3 regions of the Microbulbifer bruguierae genome follow, and region 3 is predicted to be linked to each of the others. Evidence: predicted binding sites of a transcription regulator. Region 3 holds the regulator's gene; each other region holds the start of a gene.
The links. The regulator PhoB, encoded in region 3, activates phosphate uptake and scavenging genes when phosphate is short. The targets are predictions, from matches to a motif close to TGTCATAAANNTGTAACA.
Positions count from the first base shown of each region.

Region 1: the regulator PhoB is predicted to act here: its motif matches at 6,563-6,580, upstream of PVT68_RS08405 (PhoX family protein).
Region 2: the regulator PhoB is predicted to act here: its motif matches at 6,798-6,815, upstream of PVT68_RS04460 (UDP-2,3-diacylglucosamine diphosphatase).

Region 1 covers NZ_CP118605.1:1,943,489-1,953,746, forward strand. Annotated here, with positions in the region: gene PVT68_RS08385 (hypothetical protein) at 1-643, shown strand, start outside; gene PVT68_RS08390 (aldo/keto reductase) at 764-1,678, opposite strand; gene PVT68_RS08395 (phytase) at 1,774-3,717, opposite strand; gene PVT68_RS08400 (TonB-dependent receptor) at 3,892-6,483, opposite strand; gene PVT68_RS08405 (PhoX family protein) at 6,690-8,642, shown strand; gene PVT68_RS08410 (protein-methionine-sulfoxide reductase heme-binding subunit MsrQ) at 8,722-9,339, opposite strand; gene msrP (protein-methionine-sulfoxide reductase catalytic subunit MsrP) at 9,339-10,258, opposite strand, start outside.
Region 2 covers NZ_CP118605.1:1,036,736-1,046,993, reverse strand. Annotated here, with positions in the region: gene PVT68_RS04485 (FkbM family methyltransferase) at 1-738, opposite strand, end outside; gene PVT68_RS04480 (glycosyltransferase family 4 protein) at 741-1,952, opposite strand; gene PVT68_RS18395 (cysteine peptidase family C39 domain-containing protein) at 1,949-2,356, opposite strand; gene PVT68_RS04475 (hypothetical protein) at 3,058-3,291, opposite strand; gene PVT68_RS04470 (peptidase domain-containing ABC transporter) at 3,316-5,472, opposite strand; gene PVT68_RS04465 (HlyD family secretion protein) at 5,472-6,692, opposite strand; gene PVT68_RS04460 (UDP-2,3-diacylglucosamine diphosphatase) at 7,063-7,854, shown strand; gene PVT68_RS04455 (lysophospholipid acyltransferase family protein) at 7,851-9,527, shown strand; gene PVT68_RS04450 (hypothetical protein) at 9,592-10,251, opposite strand.
Region 3 covers NZ_CP118605.1:2,825,561-2,835,818, forward strand. Annotated here, with positions in the region: gene PVT68_RS11760 (putative porin) at 1-734, shown strand, start outside; gene PVT68_RS11765 (M48 family metalloprotease) at 809-2,101, opposite strand; gene PVT68_RS11770 (DUF4265 domain-containing protein) at 2,226-2,717, shown strand; gene yaaA (peroxide stress protein YaaA) at 2,894-3,673, shown strand; gene PVT68_RS11780 (DUF938 domain-containing protein) at 3,657-4,280, shown strand; gene PVT68_RS11785 (hypothetical protein) at 4,380-4,739, shown strand; gene traF (conjugal transfer protein TraF) at 4,981-6,186, shown strand; gene phoR (phosphate regulon sensor histidine kinase PhoR) at 6,302-7,615, opposite strand; gene phoB (phosphate regulon transcriptional regulator PhoB) at 7,746-8,450, opposite strand; gene ubiA (4-hydroxybenzoate octaprenyltransferase) at 8,593-9,480, opposite strand; gene PVT68_RS11810 (chorismate--pyruvate lyase family protein) at 9,507-10,094, opposite strand.

The sequences.
Region 1 (10,258 bases), 880 kb from region 3:
TGCCGAGACAATCCGCGAGCGCGAGGAATATCTGGTGGAATGGGGCGAGTATCCGCTGCAGTGGCGACTGGAGAAGCACTGGGAAGTGAATTACGAGATGACCCAGCAGCTGCACAATTTCCGCAAACATAACCCGGATGCCAACGTAAACCTGGCGAGCCGCAGCGGCCAGCGTGAGTACAGCGAGTTTCGCGTGGATGACGACCAGACGGTGTGGTTGTCCGAGTGGCACCTGACCCGCATCGGTCTGTCGGGCTGGGTGTGGGTAGGCCACACCGTAGAGGCCGAGCCCTCGACACACGAACTGACCCCTCTGTGTCAGGACCAGCAGGGCCCGCTGGTATTGGGGGTTTCCGGCACAGAGCGCGGCCCCGGCTGGCTGCGCATCGAGCAGGTGGGCAGCGATGCCCGCTTTATCAAGCTGGGAGATGAGCTGGAGTACAAGGCTCTGATTGCGTCAGCGGTCACTGAATTCGAGCGCCTGATACACAGTATCGCCGGCAGCGAACTCGAAGTGATGGACCGCCAGGACCACGAACTACTGCGCTGCTACCGCGTGCCCATGCACCTTGCCCCTCTCGAGCAGATCGATCTTGGGGAAGTGAATTACGATCTGGTGCCTGAGAACGCTTACGCTGTGTAACACCTGGGGGATGCGTTTATAGCTATGTATATAGCTTTGTCGCACTTTCAGCGGCAGTGCTTCGGCACCACCGCACCGCCTTACGCCCCCCTTAAAAGAAATTACCACCAGAACCGGAACTCAATCCACATCCCTGCCGCGCCCCGCACGCAACAATTCAAACCAGTCTTCCCGATCCAGTTCCAATTCCACAGCCTCAAGACAAGCAACCAGACGTTCCGGATTACCACTTCCCAATACCGGTACCATCTGCGCCGGGTGTTTCAGTAACCACGCCAACGCCAACTGCATAGCACCCATTTCAGGTCTCAAACCCCGTGCCTCGCAAAGCTGCCGCAAACAATTCCGCACCCGCGACGAGTCCATATCCTCGCCGGCAAACAACCGGCCACCGGCAAATGGCGACCACGCCATGGGAATAATTCGGTGCTGCTGGCAGTGATCCAGCTGACCGTCAAACATCGGCTGCGAGTGCAACAGGGAAACTTCTATCTGATTCGCCACCAACGGCAACGACAGTCGCGACTGCAACAGATCCACCTGTTGCGGCAGGAAATTGGAAACCCCCAAGTGTTTTACCTTGCCCTCAGCCACCAGTTGCTCCAGTACTGCCGCCAGTGTGCCCGCATCCATCAATGGATCCGGCCGGTGCAGCAACAGCAGATCCATCTGCTCCACCCCCATATCCCGCAAACTGGTTTCCACCGCCTTGCGCACGTGCTCCGCGCTGGTGTCGTAGTGATTGATGCGCGCACCAGACACCGCACCGGCGAGGCGAATACTGCACTTGCTCACGATTTCCATACGCGCCCGCAGTTCCGGTTTCAGCTTCAACGCCTCGCCAAAGAACTGCTCACAGCGGTAATCCCCGTAAATATCCGCAAGGTCAAATGTAGTGACGCCGAGATCCAGCATCTGCTCGAACAGAGCAATGCGCTCGCGGGGAGAGTAATTCCAGTCAGTCAGGCGCCAGAGACCAAAGGCGATGCGGGAAAATGAAAACTCGCGAACAAGTGTGGAGGAAACGCGTTGCATAAAAAAATCCGCCGGATCAAAGGATACCGGCGGATTCTCGCATAAATTTCCCGGAGACAAACCCGCCCCCGGGGGGGCAGGACCAGGCCAGGAATCTATTTCAGCTGCAGGGTATCGGCAATATCTGCCCAGGACACCAGCTTGAAGTTCTGGGTTTCGCTCGGCATGCGATTGCGACCGTCCTGCACCACCAGCAGACCCCGCGGGTACTGACTACCGAAGGAAGCGCTGGAGACTTCCAGGCCATCGGTTTCCGAGCTGCCATCCAGATTCTTGTCCAGGTTGATATCCACCCGGAAGTGGCCAACAAACTGGCTGCCGTCGCGGCTGAACAGCGCATAACTGTTATTGCCCTGACTGGAGACCACCAGATAGCTGTTTTCACCAGCGTCCTCATTATTAATGTAGAGGCCCATGCCCTCCACATCCGCGGCCAGGCGCTCGCCATCCACCGGCGCTATCAACTGCGGCCGGGCTTCACCCGCCAGAAAGGCCGCGATATCCAGGCGCCAGATGCCACCATCTTCTTCACCGAAGAACAGCATCTGTTTCTCGTCGTCCACCACACAACCTTCCACCTGGCTCTGCACCGCCAGCTGCGCGACCGGTTGCAGGCGCCAGTCCACGTTGCCCTCACCGGGGAGTATCTGCAGCAGATGCACCGCGCCATCCTTGTCGGACACCCAGGTCATCAGGTCCGCACCGCGGCGGTACACACACAGGCCATAGGGGTCGCCCATGTCCAGGTTGCGCAGCCCCAGGTCCTCGACCTTGCCATCCGCGGTAATACCGAACAGGCTGACACCGGGATCGGTGCGGTTGCTGGCGGCAGCAATCGCGACATATTTACCGTGTTTCATCGGGCGCAGGTCGACATTGTTCACACGTCCAACCGGAAAGTGCTCCAACAGTTTGCCGTTCAGGTTGTAAACACTGAGACCGCTTTTCTTGTCGGTGCCAAGAATCAGGCTGGCAGACGGATTGACCGGATTGACCCAGATCGCCGGATCATCGGCGGCGTCACCCCCGGACTGTACCGGTGCCGTCTGGGCGCTGGCGCGCACTCGCGGGATTTCCACCGCGCCGCGGAAGGCCTGCATTTCTGCCGCAGGCTCGGGCAGGGTTACGGCAAATTGCTGCACGCGATCGCTCTCTTCTTCGAGCGCCAGCAGGGAGCCCTGCTGTACCGCCGCAGACACCGGCTCCATATCCGCCAGGGTTTCAACAAAATGCGGCTGACCGGGATTGTTGATACTGAATGCCAGCACCCGATCGCCAGAAGTCAGCCACAGATTGCCACTGCTGCTGTCCAGCCACAGGCCGCCGAATTCGTTGGCGCCAAGCGCTGCGGAAGTAGCAAAAACCTGGCGGTCTTCATCCATTTCCGCATCGACATTGAGACTCCAGATCCCCAGAGGCGGCTGCGCCACCAGCAGCTTGCCGCTGTGATCGTCCACCGCACAGGAAGAAACCTGCTCGCCGAAATACAGCGGGCGCACGCCGGTAAATTCCCAGGCCTGCTCGCGGGGGTGCACCACGTACTCGTGGCCGAGGCCGTTTTCATCGATTGAGAACAGGTGCGTGCGCTCTGCCTGGCGGGAGAAGCACATGGCGACCTGCGGTGCACTGGTAGCCATGGCGCCGAGATAGCGGATACGCGGGCTGCCCTGCTCCATATCCAGCAGGCGCAATTGCAGCTGACCACTATCTTCGTCATACACAGCCACCAGCCAGCGGTCCTGCTCCAGCTGCTGCAAGGCAAAGCGTTCGACCTTGCCGCCATCCAGCGCCAGTTTTTCCTCACCCGCGGCGTTTACCAGTACCAGGCCGCGCTTTTCGCTGGCCAGCAACAGGTAATCGGTACCGCCCAGCACCAGCGGTGCCAGCTGGCTGGAAATCACATTGCTGAGATCCAGTGCACTCTGAGGAGTCAGGGGTTTGTGCGTCGCTGCGGACTTGTCGATCTGTGGGCCACAGCCACCGAGCGCACCGGCCAGAACCAGCGCAATCGCGGGAAAAATTAATGTTTTACGCGTCATAGTACTCACGCTTTGCAAAGAGTCGATTTGCGGTTTCGACCGCGCCGGGCACCAAAATACGCCCCACCGATGACAAAACCATGTCAAACAGATGACCGCCGAATCCCATGTAAAAAAATAGCAGAAAGCCCGGGCACACCTGCTGCCCGGGCCATCTGCCTGTCAACCCGAAACTCAGAAGCTTGAGTAAGTCAGGCCCAGCACGTAGGAAGTGCCGTACTCCTCATATACACCGTTGTAACCGGAGTTATTGGTGTAGAAGGGCTCATCGGTCAGGTTAACCGCGCTGAAGGACAGCTTCAGGCCGTTGTTGAAGCGGTACTTGGCAGAGAAGTCCACCTGCATATGGTTGTCTTCATACAGGTCGGCGGCTTCGTCTTCCATATTCACTTCCAGCAGGCGTTCGCCTTTGAAGGTGGTGGACAGACGCAGACTCAGGGCATCGCGCTCGTAGCCGACGATGAAGTTACCAACCAGATCCGCTTGTGACGGCAGGCTGATCTTGTCGCTGCGCTCCGCGTCTGCGCCCAGGCCGAGGCTCGCTTCGGAGTCAGTGAAGGTGGCGTTGGCGCGCAGCAGCAGGCCATTGTCAAAGCCCTGGGTCCAGGACAGCTCCGCACCGGTCAGGGTGGCGCTGTCGCCATTGATCGGCAGGTAGATTTCTGCCTCTTCCACCGCCAGAGAGCCTACGTACTGGGACACATCCACAGTACCGGACACATCCGCAGTCACGATGAAGTTATCGATGTTCTTGTGGAATACACCCACAGAGAACATACCCAGCTTGTCGGCGTAGTACTCCACGGAAAAGTCCAGGTTCTGGGCCTCATAGGGATCCAGCGCCGGATTGCCCGCTTCCACTTCCAGCTCGCCTTCGTCGTATTCGATGGCTTCCGGAGACGGATTCAGGTCGCCGAAGGATGGACGCGACAGGGACTCGGTGTAGGCAGCGCGCAGCACGATGTTGTCGGTGTAGTCGTACTTGAAGTTCACACTCGGGAACAGCTTGCTGTACTTGCGATCGAAGTTGACTTCGCTGGCGTAGACATCTTCAGCAATTTCCTCGGCGCCGGGGATGACCTCGGAAGATTCGGCCACACGGTAGCCTTTGGCACTGAAGTCGGTGGTTTCGTAGCGCACACCGTAGACCAGATTGGCGCGACCGAAATCGATGTCGTTCATCAGGTAAAACGCGGAGATATCCTCGTTCATCACGTAGTCACGCGCAGAGCTCAGCGCGGTCTCGGTTTCGTCGACTTCGAAGCTGCTCAGATTCTGGTTGATGAACGCGTTGAGTTTTTCTCTGCTAATGCCCGGGCCGAAGGCGGCGAGGCTGTAATCCACATCGTTCAGAGCAAAGTCCGCGAGCGTGTAATCACCACCGAAATCGCCGTACACGGTGGCATTCAGATCACCGGATTTTTCACGACGGCGCTCGTGCAGACCGAATTTCAGTTCGGACGGGTTACCGGCCACTTCGATATCGCGGCGGATATCGATGCGGAAGCTGATTTCCTCATCTTCGGTGTAGTTGTCTTCGATGACGATTTCATCCAGCTCAAACTGGGAAGCGTCCATGGCCGCGGCGTCGCCGGCAACCAGGGTCGGGATCTCACCGGCGGAGCTATAACCCAGCTCCAGGTCTTTCTGCTCGAAGCCGGTGTCGCGGCGGTGCGGCTCGGCTTCTTCCGCGTGAGAGTAGCCCAGGGAGTATTCGATGCCCCATTCGTCGAGATTGTGTTCACCGCCCACAACCAGTGACAGGATTTCCTGCTCTTCGTAGCGATCCTTCAGAGACTTGTCCAGGGTGGCATCGGACCAGGTCGCGGAATTGGCGCTGATGGTCTGCAGGTCGCCCTTGTCCAGCTTGAATGAGTTACGCTGGCGCTGTTCGGCGTCGGAGAAATCGGAATACAGGGTATGCAGGTAAAGCTGACTGCTGTCGGACACTTTCAGATCGAAGTTGGCGGCCAGGCCAGTGCGCTCACGGGTAATGGTGTAATCGCGCTGTTCGATTTCCGGCGCGCCGACGGCCTCGGTGCCATCTTCCGCTTCCATCATTTCCCATGCGCCGTCGGTTTCAATGTTTTCGGAACCGAACTTGCGCTCCTGGTGGCTGCCGGCGATTGCGACACCCAGCTCGCTGCCACCCAGATCAAAGCGATTGGTGTATTTGCCAGAAATTTTCGGGCTGTTTTCACCCTGTAGATCGTTGTAGCCGTTTTCAATATTGACGCTGTAGGTCTGGCCGTCCTTATCCAGCGCATTGATGCTTTTGATCTCAATGGCGCCACCGATGGAGTCGGCGCTCATATCCGGGGTCAGAGTTTTGAAGACTTCCAGGCTCGCCAGCAGGTCGGACGGAATCACATCCAGTGCCACCGCGCGGCTGTCGGTTTCCGGTGCCGGCAGGCTCATGCCATTGATGGTGGAGGCGTTGAGGTTAGGGTCGATACCGCGCACGCCGACAAATCGGCCTTCACCCTGGTCGCGCGCGATAAATACACCGGCCATACGCTGCAGAGCTTCGGTGACGTTGGCATCCGGCAGTTCGCCGATGGCCTCAGAGGTCTGAACCGCGACCACCTTGTTGGATTCACGCTGGCGCTCGATGTCGCTGCGGGCGTTGGCGGCCTGACCGGTAACCACTATGGTTTCCATCAGTGCGTCCGATTTGACCGCGGCCTCTTCGGCACCGGCATTGATACTGATAATCGCTGCCGCAAGGGGCGCTACCAGTTTGAAAGTGAATGCAGTTTTAGTCATTGCTCCCCGTCCCGTATTTACTGGCGGTTATTTTGATGGGGCGCAGGCTAGTCTTGAGATGTGAAAATTTCGTTACGCTTTTTTTAAATTTGTCATATTGCGCCGCTAATCTTGGCGCAACTTGAATCGGGCACCAGCCCCAGACTCCGAAAACACAGGCGTCCCCCGGTGGTCCCGGCAAAATATTGCAGTCAGGTGAATAATTTATGACAAACGACAACCAGCAACCCACGAGCGCTGCACCGCAGAATCCGGCGCGCCGCACCCTGATCAAAGCGCTGGGCGTAGCCACTGCAGCCACGGCGGGCGGTGGTCTGCTGCCGGGTTGCAGCGCTGAAAAAAAAAATGCCAGCAGGCAGAACCTGGCATTCGCGGAAATTCCCCACCGACTGGATCACCACCACCATCTTCCCGACGGCTATGCCGCGGATCTGCTGATGCGCTGGGGGGATCCGCTGGACGGGTTTGCCGGCAACTTCGACCCGGAAAACCTGGACGCCGGCGAACAGGCCCGTCGCTTCGGCTACAACAACGACTTTATTGCCTTCATGCCCCTCGCCCCGGAGGCCGGCCCCGGTGAGGGGGATAAACACTGCCAGAGTCGCAATAGCGAACGCGGCTTGCTATGCGTCAACCACGAGTACACCCAGCCGCACCTGATGTTCGCCGGCTACAGCGAAGACAGCTCGATCCGCGGCACCAGCCACCCACACATCGCGGTGGAGCAGCAGGCCTGCGGCCACAGTGTGGTGGAAATCGAAAATACCGCGGAAGGCTGGCAGCCGGTATTGGGCAGTCCCTATAACCGTCGCATAACACTTACCACTGCGATGGATATCATCGGCGCTGCCGCCGGGGACCAGCGGTTGCAGACCAGTGAAGATCCGAGCGGCGCCCGGGTTTTCGGCACCGTCGGCAACTGTGCCGGCGGCAAAACACCCTGGGGAACGGTACTGATTGCGGAGGAAGGCTTCGGCGGCGCATTCCAGGGCGATCCGGACAATGTGGCGGACGAGGTGGAGGCGCGCAATCACCACGCCTTTGGTATCTCCCCGCAAAATCGCAACTGGGGCGACTACGACCTGCGCTTCGATATTGCGGTAGAACCCAATGAGCCCAATCGCTTCGGCTGGATGGTGGAATACGATCCCTACGACCCCGGTTCCAGACCGCGCAAGCTGACCGCGCTCGGCCGCTTCGAGCACGAGGGTTTTACCCTGGTAAGCAAACCCGGCCAGCCAATCGTGGCCTACGGCGGTGACGACGATGAGCACCAGTTCGTATATCGCTTTGTGTCTTCGGGCATTTACCACCCTGGCGACAACCGGCACAACCGCGAGTTGCTGACGGAAGGCACGCTGTATGCCGGTCAGTTCCGCGAGGGCGGTGCCGGGATGTGGCTGCCACTGGTGTTCGGTCAGGGGCCGCTGACGGAGGAGAACGGCTTTCGCAATCAGGCGGATGTGCTGATCGACTGCCGGCGTGCGGCAAAACTGATTGGCGCTACACCGATGGACAGGCCGGAGGATGTGGAAACGAATCCGGTGAACGACTGCACTTATGTGATGCTGACAAAGAACAGGAAGCGCGCGGAAGGCGATGAAAATGCGGCGAACCCGCGCGCGCGCAATACCGCGGGGCATGTTCTTGAGATAGTGCCGCCGGGGCGCAGTGGTGAGCGGGATCACGTGAGTGATTCCTTCCGCTGGAATACGTTTTTACTCGGTGGCAATCCCAATGCGGAAAGCCCGGCGGAGCGCGGGGCTTATGGTCAGCAACTGCCGGGCACTATGTCCGAGCACAGCTGGTTTGCCAACCCGGACAATGTAGCGTTCGATCAACACGGCAATATGTGGATTGCCACAGATGGTTGCGAGAGTTTCGGCTTTCACGATGGGCTCTGGGCGATGGCGACCGAGGGCGACCTGCGCGCGGCGCCGAAGCACTTCTTTGGCTGCCCGGAGGGAGCTGAAATCTGCGGCCCGGAATTTACTCCGGATGGCAAAACCCTGTTTGTTTCGGTACAGCACCCGGCGGACACGGATAACTCGACCTTTGATAATCCGCTCCATCGGTGGCCAGACAACGATCCCGCTATGCCACCACGCCCTTCGGTTTTGGCGATTCGTCGCAAGGACGGTGGGGCTGTGGGTAGCTGATGGTTTGGTTTTAGTGGTTGTTTCGCTGGCTCGGTGGCGGCCAAGCACCGCCACTGCACCCGCTTCAAAGCTTCCTAAACTACCAGCTTCGTAAGGACTTGATCCAACGCATGACGGATTCCTTTCTCCAGCACAACAAGGAAATCGCAATTCCGAGATAAATTGCCGGCTCAATCCAGCCACTTTTCACCGACCACCAAAAGTGCCAGCACGCCAGCAATACCGCCACATAAAGCAAGCCATGCAGTTTCTTCCAGTTTTTACCCATTTTCCTGAGCAGTGCCGGTATCGAGGTGATCGCCAGTGCGAACAGGATCAACCAGCAGGTAAATCCCAGCAGAATATACGTACGCCTGACCAGTTCCTCACCAATCAACGACCAGTCGAGCCCGAGATCCAGCGCCAGCCAGGTGCTGAAATGCAGGCTCGCCCAGACAAAGCACCACAACCCGAGAGGCCGGCGCAAACGGTTCAGTTGACCAAAATGCAGTGCTTTCGCCAGCGGCGAAACCACTAGCGTGAGCAGCAGCAAGCGAATGGTGCCCATGCCCAGATAGTGGATCAGTTCCACCACCGGGTCGCCGCCAAGATGTCCGGCGTTAATCGCATAAAAAAGCCACAGTAATGGTAGTAACCCGCCGAGATGCACACCGATCTGCAGCAATACGGCAACGGATTTCTTCGCGATAGCAGCCACTAGTAGAACTTCCGCAGGTCCATATTTTTGTACAGCGACGCCACTTCCTCGCCGTAGCCATTGAACGGCAGGGTTGGTTGGCGTTTTACCGAAAACAGTCCACCGGGACCGATAAAGCGCTCGCTGGCCTGCGACCAGCGCGGGTGGTCGACATCGGGGTTTACGTTGGCATAGAAGCCGTATTCATTGGGGGCGAGTTTGTTCCAGCTGGTGGGGGGCATTTTTTCCACCAGTGTGATTTTGACGATGGACTTGATGCCCTTGAAGCCGTATTTCCACGGAACTACAAGGCGAATCGGCGCACCGTTCTGGGGGGGCAGGGTTTTGCCATAGAGACCGACGGAGAGGATAGTCAGCGGGTGCATGGCTTCGTCCATGCGCAGGCCTTCCACGTAGGGATAGTGCACCCCACCGCCAACATAGCGATTGCGCTGGCCGGGCATCTGCTCCGGGTCATAGACAGTTTCGAAGGCGACGTATTTTGCGCGGCTGGTTGGCTGGAAACGCTGGAGGAATTTGCCCAGCTCAAAACCCACCCAGGGAATCACCATGGACCAGGCTTCAACGCAACGCATGCGGTAGATGCGTTCTTCGAGGCCGATGTCGCTCATCAGCTTCCAGACATCCACCGTGCCCGGCTTTTCCACTTCCCCTTCCACCCGCAGGGTCCAGGGTTCGGTCTTGAACCCCTGGCTGTATTTGGCCGGGTCGGTCTTGCCGGTGCCGAATTCGTAGAAGTTGTTGTGATTGGTCACCTTGTCCACCGGTGTCAGTACCAGATCCGGTGCCGGCCGCTGAGGGCTGAACTGCAGGGGCTTGCGTGGGGTCGCTTCACTAGCGCCACCTTCTACGCCATCGCCAAACAGATCCACGGCACCGGTATTGCCACTCAGCAGCAAGCCACCAATACCCGCGCCCA
Region 2 (10,258 bases), 1.8 Mb from region 3:
TTCTAGCTCCATACCTTCAACATCAATCTTAATAGCTGCTATATCATTCCATACAAAGCGGCAAATATTGTTGTCAACCAAGTTGTCCATTGTGTCAATTTTGACTTTCAGGGTTGTTAGTTGAACATATACTTCTCTTAGATTGGGTATATGTTGATGAATATGAGCTTCAATATTTTTTGCAAATACATTCAGGTTAGGCATGGCTAATCCTGTGGCCAATCCAAACGCAGGTACTTGATTGATGACCGGAACCACGAGATTGATAATTCCTACTTTATCGCTTAGTCCAATCATATGGTAATCATAGAAACCAAGATGCAGTTCAAATATCCTTTGTAAACAGCTTTCGTAGTAGTGGACCGGCTCGCATGAAACGATCTTGCATTCAGCCCCAGATGATCTCATTGATCTCACGGAGTATCCCCAGTTTGCTCCGATATCCAGTATCAGGCTGCGACTTTCCTTGAACGCGCCAAAAATAATAAAATCGCCATCGTGTATTTCGGGAGTATGGAGTGCTGATTCGATATGATTCTTGTTGACATCTATAGGAAACGGTTCTCTTTTACTAGCAACAATCGGCGGTCGCCTGATGTTTTTTTTATAGTAGCCTGAAAGTACTGTGGAAATTGAATCTCTCAGACCCGGATCATCCCTTTTCTTGAGGAAAGGTAGACGTGGATAGCCAAACAATCGATAAGATATACAGCGCAGTGTATTTTCCAGCTGAAGCATGATCACTCCTTCGCGGCATCGAGATCGGAAATATATGTTTCGATGTCATTCGATGCAGTCTGCATCTGATTTTTCATTTTAATATTGATTATATCTACAAAGTCGTTTTCGTAATCTTTAACTGCATGGAAAGTTAACGCATTAATTTTTCCATTTCTTTCCATTTTTTTGCGAAATCTCGGGTTTTTTATTAAGTAAAAAATTTTATCTATGTATTCTTGATCATCGCTAGCAACATACAAACTCTTTCCGTCCATGAGAGTTTTTTCATATCCCCGATGAGCGAGCTTTGATATAACCATTGTTGTTGAATGTAGTAGAGACTCGATTATTTTAATGTGGGTGCCACTGCCGGTGAAAATTGGTGATATGGAAATGTGTGCATCTGAATAAACTTCATCAATATTTTCAACAAATCCACACAATTTTACGCACTCTAGTTGCCCCCATTTTTTTCGATATCTGGCTGGGAGTCCCCCGCCAACTATTTTCAGGGTGGTTCTTGGGTATTTGGCGGTTATGGATGGCCAAATATTGCAGATGAAGTGGTCAAGCCCCTCAAAATTTGGCCCATAGCTAAGAGTGCCGACAAACACAACTACGAATTCATCTACGCTATGGTTTACCGTCTTGGGTGGAGGGCTGGATGGCTGTATTTTGTTTGGCAAGATAACAAAGTTACTTTTCCACGGTATGGCATGGCTTTTTTTTGAAAAAGTAACAACGGGTACTCTGCTTATGTCTGTTAGATATCTTTTTTTGTAGAATATATTTTTTATTTTTTGGAGGGTGCTCGAAAAATATCTTTTATTAATGGAAAGTCTATTTTGTTTCTGAATTTCAAGTTCTAACGGGCAGTCGTCACAATCTAGTATGATGTTTTCTGCTCCTATCAAGCCGAACCAGAATGCACTCCAGTAATATCTAACTACGATATAGTCATATTGATTTCTTTCAAGAAACCTTAGAAATTTCTCATTCGGATTTTTCCTTTTTGCGAACCAGGGTACGACCCAGGGAATTCGGACATTTCCCTGATACCTGTGCTCCTTCTTGAATTGTGCAACATCGCGATGGCGAAGGCCTGTCCCGTTGCAGCAGAGGATATCAACCGTAGAAAGTTGTCGCAGGTTTTCATAGATCTGGTAGCTTCGAATCGATCCACCTGAGCCGCTGTTCAAGGGAAGGTGCGGTGTCAAGAAAAGAATCTTCATGGATCCTCCTTGTATTGCGGCTTGCTGTAAATCTCAAGTGCTACTTCGCTGAAATTGCATTCAAAATCCTCTCGTGTATAAAGAGAACGGCGACTAGCTGGATCGTAGATATGAAAAATATCCTCATTGATTTCCGTCAGTACGACGAACTGATGCATATTCCAATGCAGAATACAGGGACGTTTTAATTTATCTATTTCTTGAGCTGGACATGACAGTGGCCGGCTCTGTATTCCGTGTACGAGAAGTAGGTCCATAAGCCCTCTCAGGGTAATTCCTTCGGAGAACTGAGGGTATAGTTTTCGGAATTTTTTTATATTGTATTTTACATTGTGATAACTAAGTAAGCTTGCAACGCAAAGAAGGCCATTTTCTCCTGGGTTTTTCTGGCCTATCCAGCGCACTTTTTTTCTATAGCGGTTTTATTTGCTTTTAATCCGAACATCGAAAGTAGCATATGGATTCTCGAGTGTTAGCATGATTGCATTTGTTAATTTTGGCTTGGCCATATAAAAATTTATAATTTCGAAGCTTAGTTAAGATGAGGATTTCTTTAATTTTTTCGCTATGTACGAGAAATGGCCAATAGAAAAATAATGTTTAGGTGGTGCGGTTGATCTGACAGTTTTCCATTACCGATGGCATGGTGGCTGTGCGATTAATATAGGCACATAAATAAATCCTTTAGTTGTATCAGGTTTCAGAATTTTTACCGAAATCCTAGATTTAACGTCTGAAATGTGTCCCTCTGCTATGCAATGGATTTCCGCTAAAACGCTCTCGGCAGGAGATTCTAGACGCTTGATTGAAACTTGAAATTAACGATTTTGAACATTGGTCCGCCCATAATTTATCCAGCGATTATGTTAGTTAAGATTACCTATAGTAGGAACCTATAACTGTATTGAGGGAATACGTTTGAGACTGCAAATTTCGAGCCTTTTTCAAAGAGTCGACATTTATATGAAACTATAGAGGCCGGTGCCTTTAACGGTTTTAATTTTTCGAAGATATAATCACTTGTTGATGGTTCGGGTAGAGGGGAGAAGAAATCTCCCCCCTCCTCAATAAAAAGCACTAGTCTCTAGACGTTTTTTGTTGGCACTTACCAGCCTGAACCGTAATGGGTCCTAAGCCCGTAGGAGCCGTAGGTCCCGTAGAATCCGTTGTGGTAACCGCTCTGAGTCTGTTGTCCTATCTGATTTACTCCCTGTTTCGCTCCTTCAACAGCGATCGCACCCCAAATGGCTTTAGCTGTTTCTTTGGCGACAACCCATGCATTCCCTCCTGATACACTAGATAATTCATGTTCCTGCAATTCTCTAATTTTCGATTTCATAACTTTTTCCTACTTGGTTCTCGATTAAGAAATAGGCTGATTCGTAAAGTCGGCCAAATTTATCCGCTTCCCTGCAGATTTGGCCGTCTCTGGCCTATGCGCAACGATTACCCGGGTAATGGCAAGCCGATTGATATGGTCGTTAACCAAAGACTCATTCGCCATGTCCAGGTGACTGGTTGCTTCGTCCATGAACAGGATGCGTGGCGCACGATAGAGGGCGCGCGCCAGCACGATTCTTTGCTTCTGGCCTCCACTGAGGCTGGTGCCCATGTCGCCTACTAGGGTGTTGTATTGCATGGGCATTTGCATGATTTCTTTGTGAATGCAGGCCATCTGTGTGCACGTAGTTATACGCTGCAAGTCGATCTCTGGCTCGAAACAGGCGATGTTATCGGCAATAGTGCCGGTCAGCAGTTGGTCGTCCTGCATTACACCTGCGATCTGGTTGCGGTAATGCGGTAGGTGTTTCAGCGGCTGGCCATCGACTAGGATTTCGCCTTCGCTGGGTTCCAGCAGGCCCATCATGCATTTGAGCAGAGTTGTTTTACCGCAGCCACTGGCGCCGACGATGGCAGCAGTTTCGCCGGGTTCGATTGTGAAGTTGAGATTTCGGAAGGTGGGGACTTCGGCTTCACCATAGTGGAAACTGAGGTCGCGGACTTCGATTCTGCCCCTGACGGATTTCGGGGTCGGGCCCCAACTGGCGGGATAGTTACTTGCGTGGTCGGTTTCCTCTGTGGGTGTAAAGACGATATCTGAGAGCCTGTCTAGGTGGAGGCCGAGCATCTTTAGTTCGATCCACTTATTGATCAGGGCGTCCATGGATTCTACGAAGCGAGTTTTGTAGCTTATAAAGGCGTAGAACATGCCTACAGTGAGGGCACTGTCTATCACCGCCGCAGCGGCGAAGTAGATAACCAGCAAGTTCTCAACACCGAACAGAAGCTGGTTGATGACACTGTAGCCAATATTCCATCGCGAGATGCGAATGCCTTTATTGATGGTGTCGGCTAGGCGGTTGTGCCACTGACCTTGACGGTCGTTTTCGCGCTGAAAAAGTTTGACTGTCTGTATGGCGCGTACGGATTCCATAAAGTGGGAGTCGTGCTTTGCCTGGGCCACTATCTGCTCCTCTATGAGCATACGCAAGGGGCGGTACAGGGCCATGCGAAGAGCTGCGTATAGGGCTACTACCGCCAGTACGATCAGAGCAAGCTTTACATCGTAGAAGAACATAGCAGCTAGGGTGATCAAGGCCATGATGCCGTCCACTACCGCCGCCACTAGGCCGGTGGTAAGCAGTTCTCGCACGGATTGAAGGGAACCGAAGCGAGATATTAGGTCGCCCATGTGGCGGGTTGAGAAGTAGCTAATGGGCAGGCGGATCAGGTGGCGGAAGAGGTTGGCGGCCATCTGCATGTTGAGACGGCTGGCGATATGTAGGATGACTAATTCACGGAGAGAATTTGTGCAGGTCTGGATTATAAGTAGCAGCCCGAAGCCAAGTGTCAGGACAAGCAGTAAGTTTTTATCGCTACGCAGGATGACGTCGTCAACTACTGTTTGCATATAGAAAGGGGCGACGACGGCAAACAACTGAAGGAGAAGTGACAGTAGCAATATTTGTATCAGATTGTATCTGAGGCCTGTGATGTGGGACCAGAAGTGACTGAGAGTGAGACGCTTGCGTTGCTCTCCCGTCTGGAATTTATCTGTGGGAGTGAGTTCTAGGGCCACCCCGGTAAAATGGTGGTCAAATTCTTTATAGGTGAGTTGCCGCTCGCCTACCGCAGGATCGTGGATAACGACATATTTTCGCTGTACTTTCTTCAGCAGCACAAAGTGGTTCATATCCCAATGTAAAATACAGGGGGTTTGTAATCTTCCGAGATTTTCCGGTTCCAAGCGCAAGGCACGGGCTGCAAAATTCAGGCGCCCAGCCATATCTATCAACTTCTTGAGGTTGGTGCCGTGATTTGAAATGGTGAAGCGTCTTCGTAGGCACGCCAAGTCGGTATGGTAGCCGTAGTACCCGGCGACCATGGCCAGGCACACCAGGCCGCACTCCGCTGCCTCGGTCTGTAGTACGACCGGTAGACGGCGACCGCCGCCGAAATTAAGTAACTGTTCCGGGCGAGTACATTGATGTCCGGTGGCTTGCTCTACTGCTGTGGGCATTACAGGCGTCCCTTCAGGCTGTAGATGGGATCAAGTAGCCACATAAGTAAGCTTCGCTCAGAAAGTTCAATATCGGCGGAGAGGGTCATGCCAGGTTTTAGCGAAAATTCTTGTCCATATGCCTTTATACTAGGTCGTGCTAATACGGCGGATACACGGTAAACAGGCTCACCTACCGCTATAGGGGCATCACGTAGTTCATCGGGCAGCAGAGCAGAATCGGATATTGAGGTGATTGCCCCCTGATACAAGCCAAATTTTTGGTAGGGGAAGGCGTCGTAACGGATTTTCAGAGCTTGTTCGGGGGCTAGAAAACCTGCTGCACGCACGGGTACCAATAATCTTGCGATCCAATCTCCGCTTTCGGGCACCACTGAAAGTAGTGGTATATCGATTTGTACCTGCTGCCCCTCTCGGGTCTGCAGATTGTGTACCGTCCCAGCCTTTGAGGCCTTGAGTATATATGCGCGTTGCCCGTGCAATTGGGCGATTTTTTGTGCGAGATCGGAAAGGCGTGCGCGCAATTGGTCGGTTTCGTTGGCGTACACCTCAGGCAGCGAAGCCAGCTCGTTCTCCAATTGCTGAATTTGGTTGCGAATTTTTACCTTATTGCGAGCCAAGCTTTGGCTTTCTGTACTGAGCTCCAGCTCTTGGATGACAACTCGTTCCAGCTCAACCGTAGAAATATGTCCTCGTTTTCTAAGTTGATTGTAGCGTTCCGCCTGATCTCTTATTAATCCATGATGCCGGGCTTGTGTGGAAATCTGTTTATCCAGTAATGCCAACTCTTCCTTGCTAGCGGAAATACGCTGTTTTAAATCTCGTTGGCGTTGCTGATTAATTTTTTCGCTGCGTTCGATCTGTTCGCTAAGTAAGCTATTTTGATTTTCGTACTCCGCCTGTAAAACGGCCTCCAAGTGCTTACCATCCGCGAGAATGTGGTCTCGATTCAGGATGATCAGCGGCTGATTTTTTACGACTTTTTCGCCTTCACTAACCAATACTTGCTCAATGATACCTGTGCCTTCGGCGTATACCCGAACCACACCGGAAGTGGGTTCAATCCAGCCAGTTACGGTTTCTTTGCGCGCGTATTGACAGGTTGAAAGCCAAACAATAGTGGCGGTAACCCAAAGAATAATGCCACCAAGGATAATTATATGTGAGAGTTGTGGTGATAGCAGAACGTCACCGTGTAGGCGATCTTCTTGCCATTCCATGGCACTTTTTCGAAATAACCCTTTCATTTCGCTGGTTATTTTCCCTATTAATTTTTTGGTATCTCTATCAGGCAATTAGAGAAGTTTTGATTTATTAATTTTCCGTTTCATATTTTTGTAACACTACCACCCGTCATATAAATATGTAATGCACATACAGGTAGATTGACGCGAATTTTTCTGAATTATTGATTTTTTTTAAAAATTTGTACGGTTGTACTTAGTTGGGCGATATCTGCGTATGTGATAATTTAAGACTGGTTCGTCTTTTTTGTTGCCTTTTTAATGTGAAACGTAAGTTTCAAATAAGTGACGCAGTATTGTAAAAAAAATCGAGCAAAGTTCTTCAAACTACTGATAGGGCTTGCCAATGAGTAATCGATATCGCGCACTGTGGATTTCCGATGTTCACCTGGGCAGCAGAGACAGCGAGCCGCAGCGGCTGGCAGATTTTCTGGCTCAGAACACAGCCGATACCGTGTATCTGGTCGGTGATATTTTTGATATGAAAGCGCTGTCCCAGGGCAAGGGCAGTTGGTGCGAAGCCTCTTCTGTTCTGCTCGGGATGCTCTCTGAACTCAGCAGCTGTACCCGTGACGTGATCTATGTGCCGGGCAATCACGATGCGCCCATGCGCAGTTGGGCCGGTAAACGCCTCGGCAATATTCGCGTCGAACGCGAGTGCACACATACCACCGCTGATGGCAAACGCTTCTGGGTTACCCATGGCGACCAGTTCGAGCACCATATCGAGATCAACCCTGTTAGTTATCACATTGGCGATAACGTTTATTACCTGATGCTGAGACTGAACCGCTGGATAAATTTTTGGCGCAGCCGTTTTGACTTGCCCTGGTGGTCCCTGGCCAACCACGTCAAAAATCGCGTGAACGCAGCGCGCAAGATGATGAACCGGTTTGAGGAAGTCGCTATTCGCGAAACCGGTCGCCGTGGCTTTGACGGTGTCATCTGCGGCCATATCCACCGCGCTGGTATTCGCCACAGCGCCGCTCAGGAATCCGCCGTGACCTACGCCAACTGCGGCGACTGGGTGGATTCGATGACCGCAGTAGTGGAAGAAAGAAGCGGAGCCCTGGATATCCTGCATTGGCACCGCACGCCCAAAATTGCGCGCATCATGACGGAGGCCGTTGCCGCATGATTCAGCTGGATAACCTGTTACAGAAAAATCCGTGGTACAGCGCCGCACCGCAGAGTCCCGCCCGGCGGCTGGTCTCTGCGACGGTTAAAAAAATCTGCTGTGAGCAGCAGATTCAGCAATTCGGTCGCGACTTCCCTCATCTTGGCGGTCTGGATTTTATCCGCCAGGTATTTCGGTCGTTTGACTTTCACTATGACGTGAACCTGGCGGAGTTGGAGCGTATCCCCACCAGTGGCCCGTTAGTGATCGTGTCCAATCATCCCCTCGGCAGTCTCGATGGGCTGGCACTGATCGACCTGGTGGCGCGAGTGCGCAAGGACGTCAAGGCCGTGGCCAGTCAGCTTTTGTGGAATATCGAGCCCCTGCGCAGTTACCTGTTGCCGGTAGACAATTTCAACGGCCGCACCCGCAAGGGGGATGTGGAGGGCATCTATGCCCACCTGCGCAGTGGTGGTGCGATCATCGTGTTTCCCGCCGGTGAGGTATCCCGGCTGACACCGCAAGGGGTTCGCGACGGTCGCTGGAACCCGGGGTTTATCCGTTTCGCCGACAAGACCGGCGCTCCCATACTGCCAATGCAGGTGCGGGGCAGAAACTCACTGTGGTGGTACGGTCTGTCCATGGTCAACAAACCGCTGTCGACGTTGTGGCTGATCCGCGAGATGTTCAAGCAGGTGCGCCGCGGTATCGATATCCGTATCGGTATGCCGGTAGCGCCGGAGCTGTATCGCAGCTGGCCCATGGCGCCGCGCGCACAGGCAAAACTGTGGAAGAAGCAGATCTATCAGCTGCATAAAAATTCGCAGAGCCTGGCGCCGGAACCGGTCGCTGCTGCAGAATCTCCCGCAGATATAGCTGCGGTTCTTGAATGCTGCGAAACCCTTGTTGCTCAAGGTGAATTTGAAGTGAAGCTCTATCGCCAGCGGTCGGATTGCCCGGTAATGCGCGAACTGTCCCGCCTGCGGGAAATTGCCTTTCGCGCGGTGGGTGAGGGCACGGGTAACAGTCGCGACTGGGACGCCTTTGATGCCTATTACGACCACCTGCTGCTGTGGGACAAAGAGCGTCAACAAATGGCGGGTGCATACCGACTGGTGAACACCGACGGCCTGAGCGCGGACAAAATTTACAGCACTACTCTGTTCAACTATTCCGGCTCACCGGAGCAGTGCATGCCTCGCTCCGCGGAGCTGGGGCGCAGTTTCCTGCTACCGGAATACTGGCGCAGCCGCGGACTGGATTTGCTGTGGTGTGGTATTGGCCAGTGGATTGTGCGCAACAATCGCCGCTATCTGTTTGGCCCGGTATCGATGCCGGGAACCTTCTCCCGCCGCGCCAAGTCCGCGATAGTGCGCTTCTTCCTGTACTACTTTTCCACCGACAACCCTCTCGGCAACGCGCGCTTGCCGTTTGTGGAGGCCTGCGAGGACCTGCCCGAGCTTTCCGGTGATACACACGAAGATATGCTGCAGTTGAAGGAAATTCTCAAGGAAGAAGGGGTGGTATTGCCGCCGCTATTCAAGAAGTACACCGCAGTGACTGTGTCCGGGGGCACCAGCTTCCATGCCTTCAATATCGACCCGGATTTCTGTGATTCCGTAGATGGGTTGGTCGTAGTGGATCTGGAAAAAATGGATCCGAAGTTTGCACGGCGGTATCTGGCGGGAAGCTGACTCGGGAAGTGATCACCGGCTGGGGATATCGACGGTTGTATACATCCAGCCGGACCACATGGGATCACGGTATTCCGTATTTATCCGCAAGACGGCCAATATCTTCCTCAGACCGTTTTCTTTGGGTGCATTTGATCAGAAAGCGCTGGCTGACCGTACTGTCGATGTCACCGGGTAATAGCTTCTTTTCTTCCCAACAGCGGTCTCCTTTCTGGAAAAAGGTGCCGTTGTTAGTCGTTAATTCGACATCGCGGGATTCAAACTTCCGTACCCGATTGCGTTCGGTTTCCAGGCGGGTGGACAGACCGGGGTCAAATACCGTGGAGCGGGACTTGGCTCCGTCGTTTGAAGGTGGCGGTGTGAAGCTGTCTCGAGTGGGTTTCGGAGTATTTGCCGTTGAGATGGATGGCGCCGAGGGTTGATCCCGTGATGCCTGGCTAGCTTTATCTGGTACTGCTGGAAACACCTTTGCTCTGGGCTCTCGCTGCGGTTTCAGTATCGCGCTACTTTCTTTCTTCGCGGTCGGTAGAGGTGTCGTTGTCTGCGGAATTTCTGGTGTGACGTCCGGCAGTTTGGTTGGAGTATCAGGCACCTTCGGGGGTGCGTCTAAAGCCGTCAGTGTTACGTCTAACGTCGTCGTCGCAACTGGTGTTTCCTTGTCAGGCGCGACGGGATCCAATGTGACAGGCAGAAAAACCAGGGCCAAGTGTACCGCCAGGGCCACAAGCAGT
Region 3 (10,258 bases):
AATCCTTTACCGACGTCGATTTTATTTCCGCGGACTACGGTAACTTTGACGCCGACATCCTGAGCTTGCAGTCCCAGTACTATTTCGGTGCCCTGAACTCTCTGGGCCCGCGCAAAGAGTTTTCCTATATTCTTCCGGTCAACAATATCTACGGCGGTCTCGCTGCGATCGACACCGATGTAGGTGACAATGACGTTCTGACACTTGGTGGTGAATACTACACCGGCCAGTGGAAACTGTTTGGTGAACTGGCGGATGATGACTTCTCCACAGACTACAGTGCCGGCGTGGGCTTCCTGTTTTCACCGAATTTGCTCGGCGAAATCGAGGCGGTAAAACGCGAAGATGAAAGCACCGATCTGTATGTTCGCGGTAAATATAATCATCAGCTGACGGCAACGGATTACATCGGTTTCACCGCAGAAATTGGTGACGATTTTGATTACCGCAGTGTGTCCACCAAGTATTTCACCGCGCTGGCCGGTGGCCAGTACCTGACGGCAGGTTTGGGTCTTCAGGACAGCGACAATTCCGATCTGAACTGGTTTGGTGAAGTCGAGTTCTACTTCAACGAAAATACCTCTGTTGGCGGCGGCTACGGTGAGGACGATACCTATTTCATCGACGCTACCCATTTCTTCAACCGCAACGTTGCGGGCAAAGTCGCTTACGGCTCCAATCGCGATTTTAACGATGCGGATATTTTCAGCATCGGGGTTACCGTCCAGCTGTAATTTTCTCTGCGGAAAATGACCAATAAAAAAGGCGGGCGAATTTCTTCGCCCGCCTTTTTTTGTGCCTGGAAATTTTATCCCTGGTTGCCCAGCGCCTGTACCCGTGCCTGCGCTTTGGTGCCGATATCGCCACTGTCCTCAGCGGCGATTTGATACTGGCTCAGTGCGCTTTTGGTATTGCCCTGCTGTTCATACACCTGCCCAAGATAGTAGTGCGCGTGCGCGGTATCCAGGTGGCGGGTGGAGCGATTGAGGTCGCGCTCGGCGGCGGTGTAGTTTTTCAGTTGCGCGTTCAGCATGCCGCGCATCAGCCAGTTGGAAAACAGGGTCGGATTTTTCTGTACCGCCATCTCGTAGGACTGTAGCGCCGACTGGTACTGTTTTTTCTGCGCCAGTAGATCACCTTCCAGTGCGTAGAAAGCGGCTTCTCTCGGCTGTTGCTTCTGTGCCTGCCGGGTGAGGGTCAGCGCGCGATCGTAATTCTTGTTCTTTACTGCGGCGACGGCATCGTCGTAACTCTTGTACGCATCCGCATCTTGTTTCAGTTGCGCAATCGCCTTCTGGTACTGGTTGCGATTGACGGTGCCTGCGGACAGTTTTTTGGCGTGCTCGATATTTGCGTTGACCCGCGACTGCGACGGTGGGTGGCTGGCAAACAGTGCATCCAGACCGCTGGCCTGGTTGCCTTTCGACAGTTGTACGAATTTCTCCTGCAGGCGCACCGCGCCCTGTGGGTCATAGCCCGCGGCGGCCATGTATTTCATCCCGTAGCGGTCGGACTCCAGTTCGTTATCGCGGCCGTACTTGGCGATATAGGCGGAGCCGCCAAACTGGCTGCCGAGGGAGATCAGGTCGCCATAGGCAGTGTCTTTGGTGGTCGCCCCAAGAATGGCAATACCGGCACCCAGGATCTGTTGCTGGGACATCGCGGCAGCGGAGTGACGCGCTGCCGCGTGCACAATCTCGTGCCCCAGAACCGCGGCCAGCTCCGCCTCATCTTCCAGTAGCACCAGCAGCCCGCGATTGACCGCGATCTTGCCTCCGGGCAACGCCCAGGCGTTGGGTACCGAGTTGTTCAGAACCACGAACTCATAAGGCAGCTGTGGCTGGTCGGAAACCTTTGCCAGTTTCTGGCCCACGTTGCTCACATAGCTCTGCAATGCGGGGTCAATCTGGTACTCACCACCCTGGGTCTGCTGAGCTTTCGGGTATTGCTCTGCACCCAGTGCCACCTCCTGGCTCTGGGACAACAGCGATAGCTCTTTCTTGCCGGTCACCGGGTTGACCGCACAGCCAGCGAGACCGGCAGCCAGTGAGGCTGCAATGGCGCTGGCCAGGAGCCGATTTGCAATTGAACGCGGAATCATAGATCTCTCCCTGTATAATGGTCGATTCAAAGCTGCTTCGCGGGCGGCCACGCTCAGCCGCTCGCCAGTGATGTTTTGACAGCAAATAATTGAAGCCATTGTACACAGTCGGGAGAGCGAGATTATGGCGAGTGCGCTGCAGATTATCGAATTATTTGCCGGCACCAATCCGGACGGCGAGCCGGTGGTAGAGCGGTTGCAGGTGCGGGTCAACGAAGACGACAGCGTACAGCTGGTGCGGTCCCCGGCCTTTATCAAGGGTATCGCCAGTGGCGACACCATCAAGGTCGATCGCACAGATCCAGACAAGCCCAGCTTCGAGCTGGTAAAGCGCTCCGGCAACCTGGCGGTGCGGGTGTTCAGCCGCGGTGACAGTACCAAGCTGTCAGACCAGCTGACCCCGGAACTGGAGAAGCTCGGTGGCGAACTGGATCTGGAGAGCCCGCGACTGCTGGTTTACAGCATTCATGTCAGCTGCGGTTTCGCCGAGATCGAGAAGATGCTCAACAGTGTCTGCGATGGTGCCAACAGCGTTTGGTATTACGGCAATGTGTACGATCCGGTGGATGGGCAGACGCCGTTGAATTGGTGGCAGGACATTCTCAAGCCCGAATAAAAGCTACTGCGCGTGCACCTGGCAGCGCCCGGCGGTGCTGGTACGCCAGCCCGGTCACAATCCTCACGTAGGGTAAGTACGCTCCGGTTGTTGCGCTCTGGCGGTCACCACCAGCCACCCACTCGCTACGCTTTCTGAGCCTAAACAGGCCGAAAATTTAATTTAGAGCTCGCTGTATGCTGATTGTAATTTCCCCCGCCAAAACCCTGGATTACGAGAGTGAAATCCCGCAGCTGGAAACTACCCAACCGGATTTCCTCAAGGAATCCGCAGCCCTGATCAAAGAGCTGAAATCGCTGAGTCCCCAGGACATTTCTGCGCTGATGAAGATTTCCGACAAGCTGGGCGTGCTCAACTACGACCGCTTTCACAACTGGAAGCGCCCATTTAATGATGACAATGCACGCCCGGCGCTGCTGGCATTCAAAGGGGATGTGTACACCGGGCTTGCCGCGGAAACCCTGCACAAGCGGGATTTCGCCTTTGCCCAGAAACACCTGCGCATGCTCTCCGGTCTTTACGGCCTGCTGCGTCCGCTGGACCTGATGCAGCCCTACCGCCTGGAAATGGGTACGAAATTCGCCAACAGCAAGGGGAAGAACCTGTACGAATTCTGGGGTGGCAGCATCACCGCGGCACTCAATGCACAGCTCGCCGCGCTGAAGAGCCGCGAACTGGTCAATCTTGCCTCCAATGAATACTTCAAATCGGTGCAGACCAAAAATCTGGATGCGGACGTGATTACGCCCCACTTCAAGGACTGGAAAAACGGCCAGTACAAGATGATCAGTTTCTTTGCCAAAAAGGCCCGCGGCATGATGAGCCGCTGGGCCATCGACCAGCGGGTAAAAAAGGCGGAGCAACTGAAAGACTTCGACGTCGCCGGTTACTATTTCAGCGAAGAAAACTCCAAAGGCAACGACTGGGTATTCCTGCGTGATGAGCAGTCGGCCTGAGAGGGATGACGGCAAGCTGCCGGACGCCCCCTCCACCGGGCGCAACCGCGAGCCGATTCTCCAGGAGCTGGAGCGTTTGCTGGCACACAGCCGCAGAGTGCTGGAAGTGGGCAGTGGTACCGGGCAGCACGCTACATACTTTGCCCCACGGCTGCCACAGCTTACCTGGCAGACCTCCGAGCGCCGGGAAAACCTGCACGAGGTTCAGGCCTGGCTTGCCCACCGCCCGGCGGACAATCTGCCGCCGTCACTGGAACTGGATGTCACCGGGACCTGGCCTGAGCTGCAGGTGGATACGGTGTTCACCGCCAATACACTGCACATCATGCCCGCAGCTGCGGTGGAGATTTTCTTTCGCCGCTTGCCGCAGATACTGGAGCCCGGTGGTCAGTTGATTGTCTATGGCCCGGTAAAGATCGCCGGTGAATACATAGGCCCGGGCAATGCAGGGTTTGACGTTTGGTTAAAAGAGCAGGACCCGCTGCGGGGTATTCGCGACCTGGAGTGGCTGGACCTGCTCGCCGCGGCCCAGGACCTGAGTCGAGTAGAAAACAATTTTCTGCCAGCGAACAACCAGCTCATGGTGTGGCAACGATCGCGAACCTGATCACTCACGCTGTTGTAGGGGCCGGCCTGTAGGCAAGTGCCTGCAACACCCATGAAGTTGAAGAACCTATCTGGAAGAACGTATTAAAAGGAGCGCATTATGCCCCCATGGTTTGAAACCTCTCTCGCGGTTGTCGCCGCCATCGCCGCTGTTTTTTTCTTCGCCAAATACCGCGAGACTGCCGCCGCATTGCATGAGTCCGAGCGCATGAAGCAAAAGCTGTCCAAGGATCTGGATCGCTATCGCGATGTGCCGCAGTTGCGCGCCCTGCGGGATGGCCTTATCGGCGAGCGCAATCTGCCAGTGGATGACGAGGGGCGCGAGCACCTGCTGATTCGTGACAGCGTCCGAAAACTGGTGCATATCACGGTGCAGAGAACTTCTGAGCCGGTGAGTGGCGATCAGCCGGTGCACTACCGCGCAGGCGGACAGGAACGTCGCCTGCAGGAGCTTGAGTAAGCGCCCTGCAGCCCTCCGATTTTGATAAAAGCCCCACAATGGGGCTTTTTTATGTGCCTCGCTACAACCTGCCCGCAGCTCCACCAGTAAAGTGATATACGTCACGGATATTTTGCCAAATAGTCCAAAAGAGCCATTGCCACGACCGATTTTGGCGGGTATTTTTCCTGTGCCAAATATTCTAATGATCGGCTTACAAAAAGAACTTCTGACGCGAATCTATACAAGGAACAGGTTAAACATGTGGACCAAGAACCAAATTGCCAGCATGGTTGCTGCGGGGGCTATTCTGGGGGCGGCACCGGTAGCCGCAGAGGTATTTTCCGGGCGTGGCACCTCTATGGGCGGTGCCGGCGCTGCCGGTGGCGATTACACCTACAGTGCGCTGATCAATCCGGCCACCGCCACTAATTTCAAGGAAAATGACGATTTCGCATTCACTGTGGATGTGGGGCTGCTGGCCAATGACGTCAACGATTTCATCGATTCCGCGGAAAACCTGACCGACTATCTCGATGAAATCGAAGAAATGTACGCGACCCAGGACGATGCGGATTACCTGCTGGATCAGTTGCAGCAGATGGACCGGGGCCGTCTGACCCTGGACGTGGGCGCTCAGCTGACCATTGCCATCCCCAACAGTGCCGCTTCTGCACTACTGTTTGTGCGCGAGTCAGGTTTTGTTGCCACCGAGCTCGAGCTTGCGGAAGAAGATGTTGATTTTCTGAGCAACTTTGGCGACCGCTACCTTGATATCGATATTAACAACCCGCCAAGCGAAGACGACCTGATCATCGATGGCGACGACCTGATGACCGAGGCCGCGATCAAAGGCTACCGGATGCAGGAAATCGGCATTGCCCTCGCGCGCGAATTCACGTTCGGCGAGACCCTGGTTTCCCTCGGTATAACACCGAAACATCAGCGTGTGGAAACCTTCGAATACAGCGAAGTCGTCGCCGATTTTGAGGGTGATGATGTCGAGTATGAGGATTACGCGCTGGAGCACACCAATTTCAACGTCGACCTCGGTGCCACCATCAATTGGGGGGCGCTGCAGGGTGGTTTGTCCGTGCGCAACGCCCTCGCCCAGGAATACGAAACCCTGAGCGGTGACATGGAAATTCAACTGGAACCGCTGGTAACCGCAGGTTTCGGCTACACCGGAGAAATTTTCACCGTGCTCGCCGACGTGGATCTGACCACCACGGAGCTGTTTGACGGTGCCGGCGCTACCCAGAATGCCCGCCTGGGCATCGAAATGGACCTGTTCGATTGGGCCCAGCTGCGGGTAGGTTATCGCCACGACATGGAAGGCACCTACGAAGACGCGCTCACCGCTGGTATCGGCTTCAGCCCGTTCGATGTGCTCCACCTGCACGTGTCCGCGATCCAGGCCTCCGACAATACTTACGGCGCGGCGGTACAGTTTGGTATCGAACTGTAAGCGTTCCCGGTCTGTATTAAGACTGTTATACGAAAGGGGCCTGCGGGCCCCTTTTTGATTTGTGTCGGTTTGAACTGGTTTGTTGCGGGTAGTCCACAACCGGATCCACTGGGGATCAGGCAGAGCTGCCTGGGGTCAGTTTCTGCGGGGGGAAGTTGAGGGTAAAGGTACTGCCGCGCCCCGGGGTACTGGTGACGCTCAGGTTGGCACTGTGCCGCAGCAGCACATGCTTGACGATAGCGAGCCCCAGGCCGGTGCCGCCACTTTCTCGCGAGCGGCCCGCATCCACCCGGTAAAAGCGCTCGGTCAGGCGCGGGATATGCAGTGAGTCGATGCCGATACCGCAGTCCTTCACCGCGAAGTGGCCGCCGTCTGTGTCGGTTTTCCAGCGCAGCTCAATGGGGCCGCCGTCGGGGCTGTACTTGACCGCATTAAACGCGAGGTTTGCAAAAGCGCTGTGTAATTCGCCAGCATCGCCGGTAATGATGTTGTCCTGTTCACAGGCTACGGCAATATCGTGGCGTCCACCACTCAGGGATCTGGCCTCGCCGGCCACCCGCTCCATCAGCTCGCGCACTGACACCCGGTCGCGGCCGCTGTCGCGCTCCGAAGTCTCCAGTCGCGCCAGAAGCAGCAGATCATTCACCAGGCTGGTCATGCGTACCGTCTGCTCGCTCATCTGCATCAGCGGTCGCTCCCATTTTTGCGGCGCCATGCCACTGGCCTGCAAGGTTTCCAGATAGCCCGCGATTACCGTCAGCGGCGTGCGCAACTCGTGAGAGACATTCGCCACAAAATCCCGTCGCATCTGCTCCAGATTGTGCAGCCGTGTCACATCGCGCACGATAACCAGCGCCTCGTCCTGTCCGAAACGGGTGACTTCCAATGTCAGGATACGGGAATCATCCCCGGGCGCCGGCAACGTGATCGGTTCCTGGGCGCTATGGTTGTGTCGGCGCATGCGCAGGTGTATGTGCTCCACAAAACGCGGATCGCGGATAAAGTTCACCAGTGGCTGTCCGGCGTCGTCCGGCTGCAGCCGCAGCATCTGCCCCGCCGCCGGGTTCCACCACGCCAGATTGCCCTCATCCTCCAGTGCCACAATGCCCTCACGCAGGGCACTGGTGCTGTCCTGTACCCGCCGTAGCATCGCGTGGAGCTTTTGCTTTTCCTTGCGGTGACGACGCTGCAGGCGATAGAAATCATCGGAAATATCACCCCACACCCCGAACGCTGTCGGCGCCGGCCCGCGCCGTCCGTTACTCAGCCAGCGGTCGAAACTGTTCTGTTGCCACAGCAGCCAGAACAGGTAAACCGCGAGGCCGACACACAGTGCCAGCCACCAGTGACCAGAGGAAAAACCAAAAATGGTGGTGCCGAGGGCGATTACGATGAAGCGCGAGAACTCGCCAATACTGCGATCGAGCATGATGGTTCGGCCATCTTGTTTTGGGGTGCATTGACCGGAGTTCAGTGCACCTGCGTACTTTATGCGAAGGCAAAGCACCGGACTTTCCGCGACGCTTCGCGGAATGCCCGAAAATTGCGTAGGGAGATGGTTACACTCTTTCCACAGTCTGTACAGAAAAGCGATAACCGGTACCGCGCACGGTCTGGATGTAGCGTTCGTGGCCATCGACAGTGAGAGCTTTGCGCAGGCGGCGGATGTGCACATCCACGGTGCGCTCTTCCACGTACACGTTGCCACCCCACACGTGGTCCAGCAACTGGGTGCGGGTATAGGCGCGCTCCTGGTGGGAAAGGAAAAATGTCAGCAGGCGGAATTCGGTGGGGCCCATCTCCACCGGGCTGCCGTGGATGGTTACCCGGTGGCTGATCGGATCCAGTACCAGGCCGCCGGCAGTCAACGGTTCTTCCGGCGTACTCGGGCCCGTGCGGCGCAACACCGCCTTGAGGCGGGCCACCAGCTCGCGGGGAGAAAACGGCTTGGTGATGTAATCGTCAGCGCCGGTCTCCAGCCCCTTGATCTTGTGGTCCTCCTCCCCTTTCGCTGTCAGCATGATGATCGGCAGGGAGGACGTCAGTTCATCCCGTTTCAGGCGGCGGGCGAGTTCCACACCGGATACATCCGGCAGCATCCAGTCCAGCAGAATCAGATCCGGCTTCTCGTCGATTACCAGCGCGTGGGCTTCCTGGGCATTTTCCGCTTCCAGGCAGCGGTAGTCCGCCATCTCCAGCGCCACCCGCAACATATCCCGCACCGGTGCTTCGTCGTCGACTATTAGAATCGTCTTGCTGTGCATCTGCCTGCCATACCCCAATGGTTTGCTGTCACTCGTCTGACATTAATTTTTAAGCGGTCATTTAACGTCACTTTAATGACAAATATATGACAGTCGTACCGAGTAGCAGCGGCAGGCAGTGAAAAGCCAATGAAAAAGGGATTCAACGGGTCAGATAATGGAGAAATATACCGGCAAAGACCGCGGCGCCCGCCCAGTTATTGTTTAAAAACGCCTGGAAGCAGCGGTCACGCTCGCGCTCCCGGATGAGCCACTGCTGGTAGCCGAAAAGCCCCGCGGCAACGGCCAGGCCGCAATAAAACAGCGCGCCCAGTTCCGCGCGGCCGCCCAGCATCAGCAGCGCTACGATGACCATTGCCTGCAGACAGCCGGTCATCAGCCTGTCCATCTCTCCAAACAGGATTGCAGTGGATTTGACGCCGATGCGGAGATCGTCGTCGCGGTCCACCATGGCGTAGAAAGTGTCATAGGCCACCGTCCACAGCAGATTGGCGGTAAAAATCAGCCACGCCAGCGGTGGAATTTCCCCGCTTACCGCGGCAAACGCCATGGGAATGCCCATACTGAAGGCCGCGCCCAGTACCACCTGGGGCATATGGGTGTAGCGTTTGGCGAAAGGGTAGCAAAAGGCCAGCGCCAGCGCCGCCAGAGACAGGAGCACCGTCAACCGGTTGGTGGTCAGCACCAGCAGAAACGCCAGTAGCATCAGGCCGGTAAACAGCAGCAGCGCACCCCTGGTGGTGGCTGCGCCGGTCGCCAGTGGGCGCTGTCGGGTGCGTTTGACGTGGCCGTCGATATTGCGGTCGGCAAAGTCGTTGACTGCACAACCGGCAGCGCGGGTGAGGACTACACCGAGTGAGAAAACCGCAAACAAGTGCAACCCGGGCCAGCCGCCGGCAGCGATCCACAGCGCCCACCAAGTGGGCCACAGCAACAGCAGCGAGCCAATGGGACGGTCGAGGCGGGCGAGCTGCCAGTAGGGCAGTGCCGTCGGCCAGCGCTGCTGAATCTGTTGGCTGATCAATTGCATAGGATGCTTCCGGTGTTGGTTTCCGCTCAGGCCATGGGTGGTTTGTGGGGATTGAACCCGCTCAGGAAAGTCTCTGCAACCAGCAGGGGTTTATCCCCGAGCCAGAAGGCGGAGCGGCGGCCCCAGGCACTGGATTCGGAATCGTTGAGCTCGGGCAGCGCACAGCGCGGATTGCGTGCTAGGCGGTTGAGTACGATGGGGCCGCGGCGGATGTCCGGCTGGCTGAACAGGAGCTCCCCCAGGGGGCGGCTATCGAGGTTGCGCAGATAGCGGGATTTGCCGGCGAGTGTGCGTTCGGGAAGAACACTGCGGGCGTAAACCCAGGGGTTTTTGTCACTGCCGTAGAGGAGGACTTCGCGCACCAGCGCGCGGGTTCTGTCCCGGAGGTTCAGGGCGCGGCGCTCTTCGAGCAGGGGGTTTTGCCAGCCCTGGCTGAGGATCTGCACCCGGAATGGTCCGCCGCTGAGATGTTTGAGGGCGGCGGTGAGAGAGCCGGGATGTAGCAGCCAGGGAAGCAGTTGTTCCGGTGGCGTTTGTCCGTGCAGGCTTTCCAGGGGCTGAGGATACCAGTCGCCGATCGCCAGATAGGGGGACTCAATGGGGGAGTGGTACAACGCAGACTCCACGCAGGTTCAAAAGCGCCCATTGTACCCGAGCGGGGATGCGTGGGAATGACCGGCTTTGCCCCCCCACCGCCCTGCCGATATAGTGGCGGTTGGTGTGGGGCTTGAACCCGTTTGGTGGCGGTGCCGCTAGCGGGTGCATCACTCTTATCTAA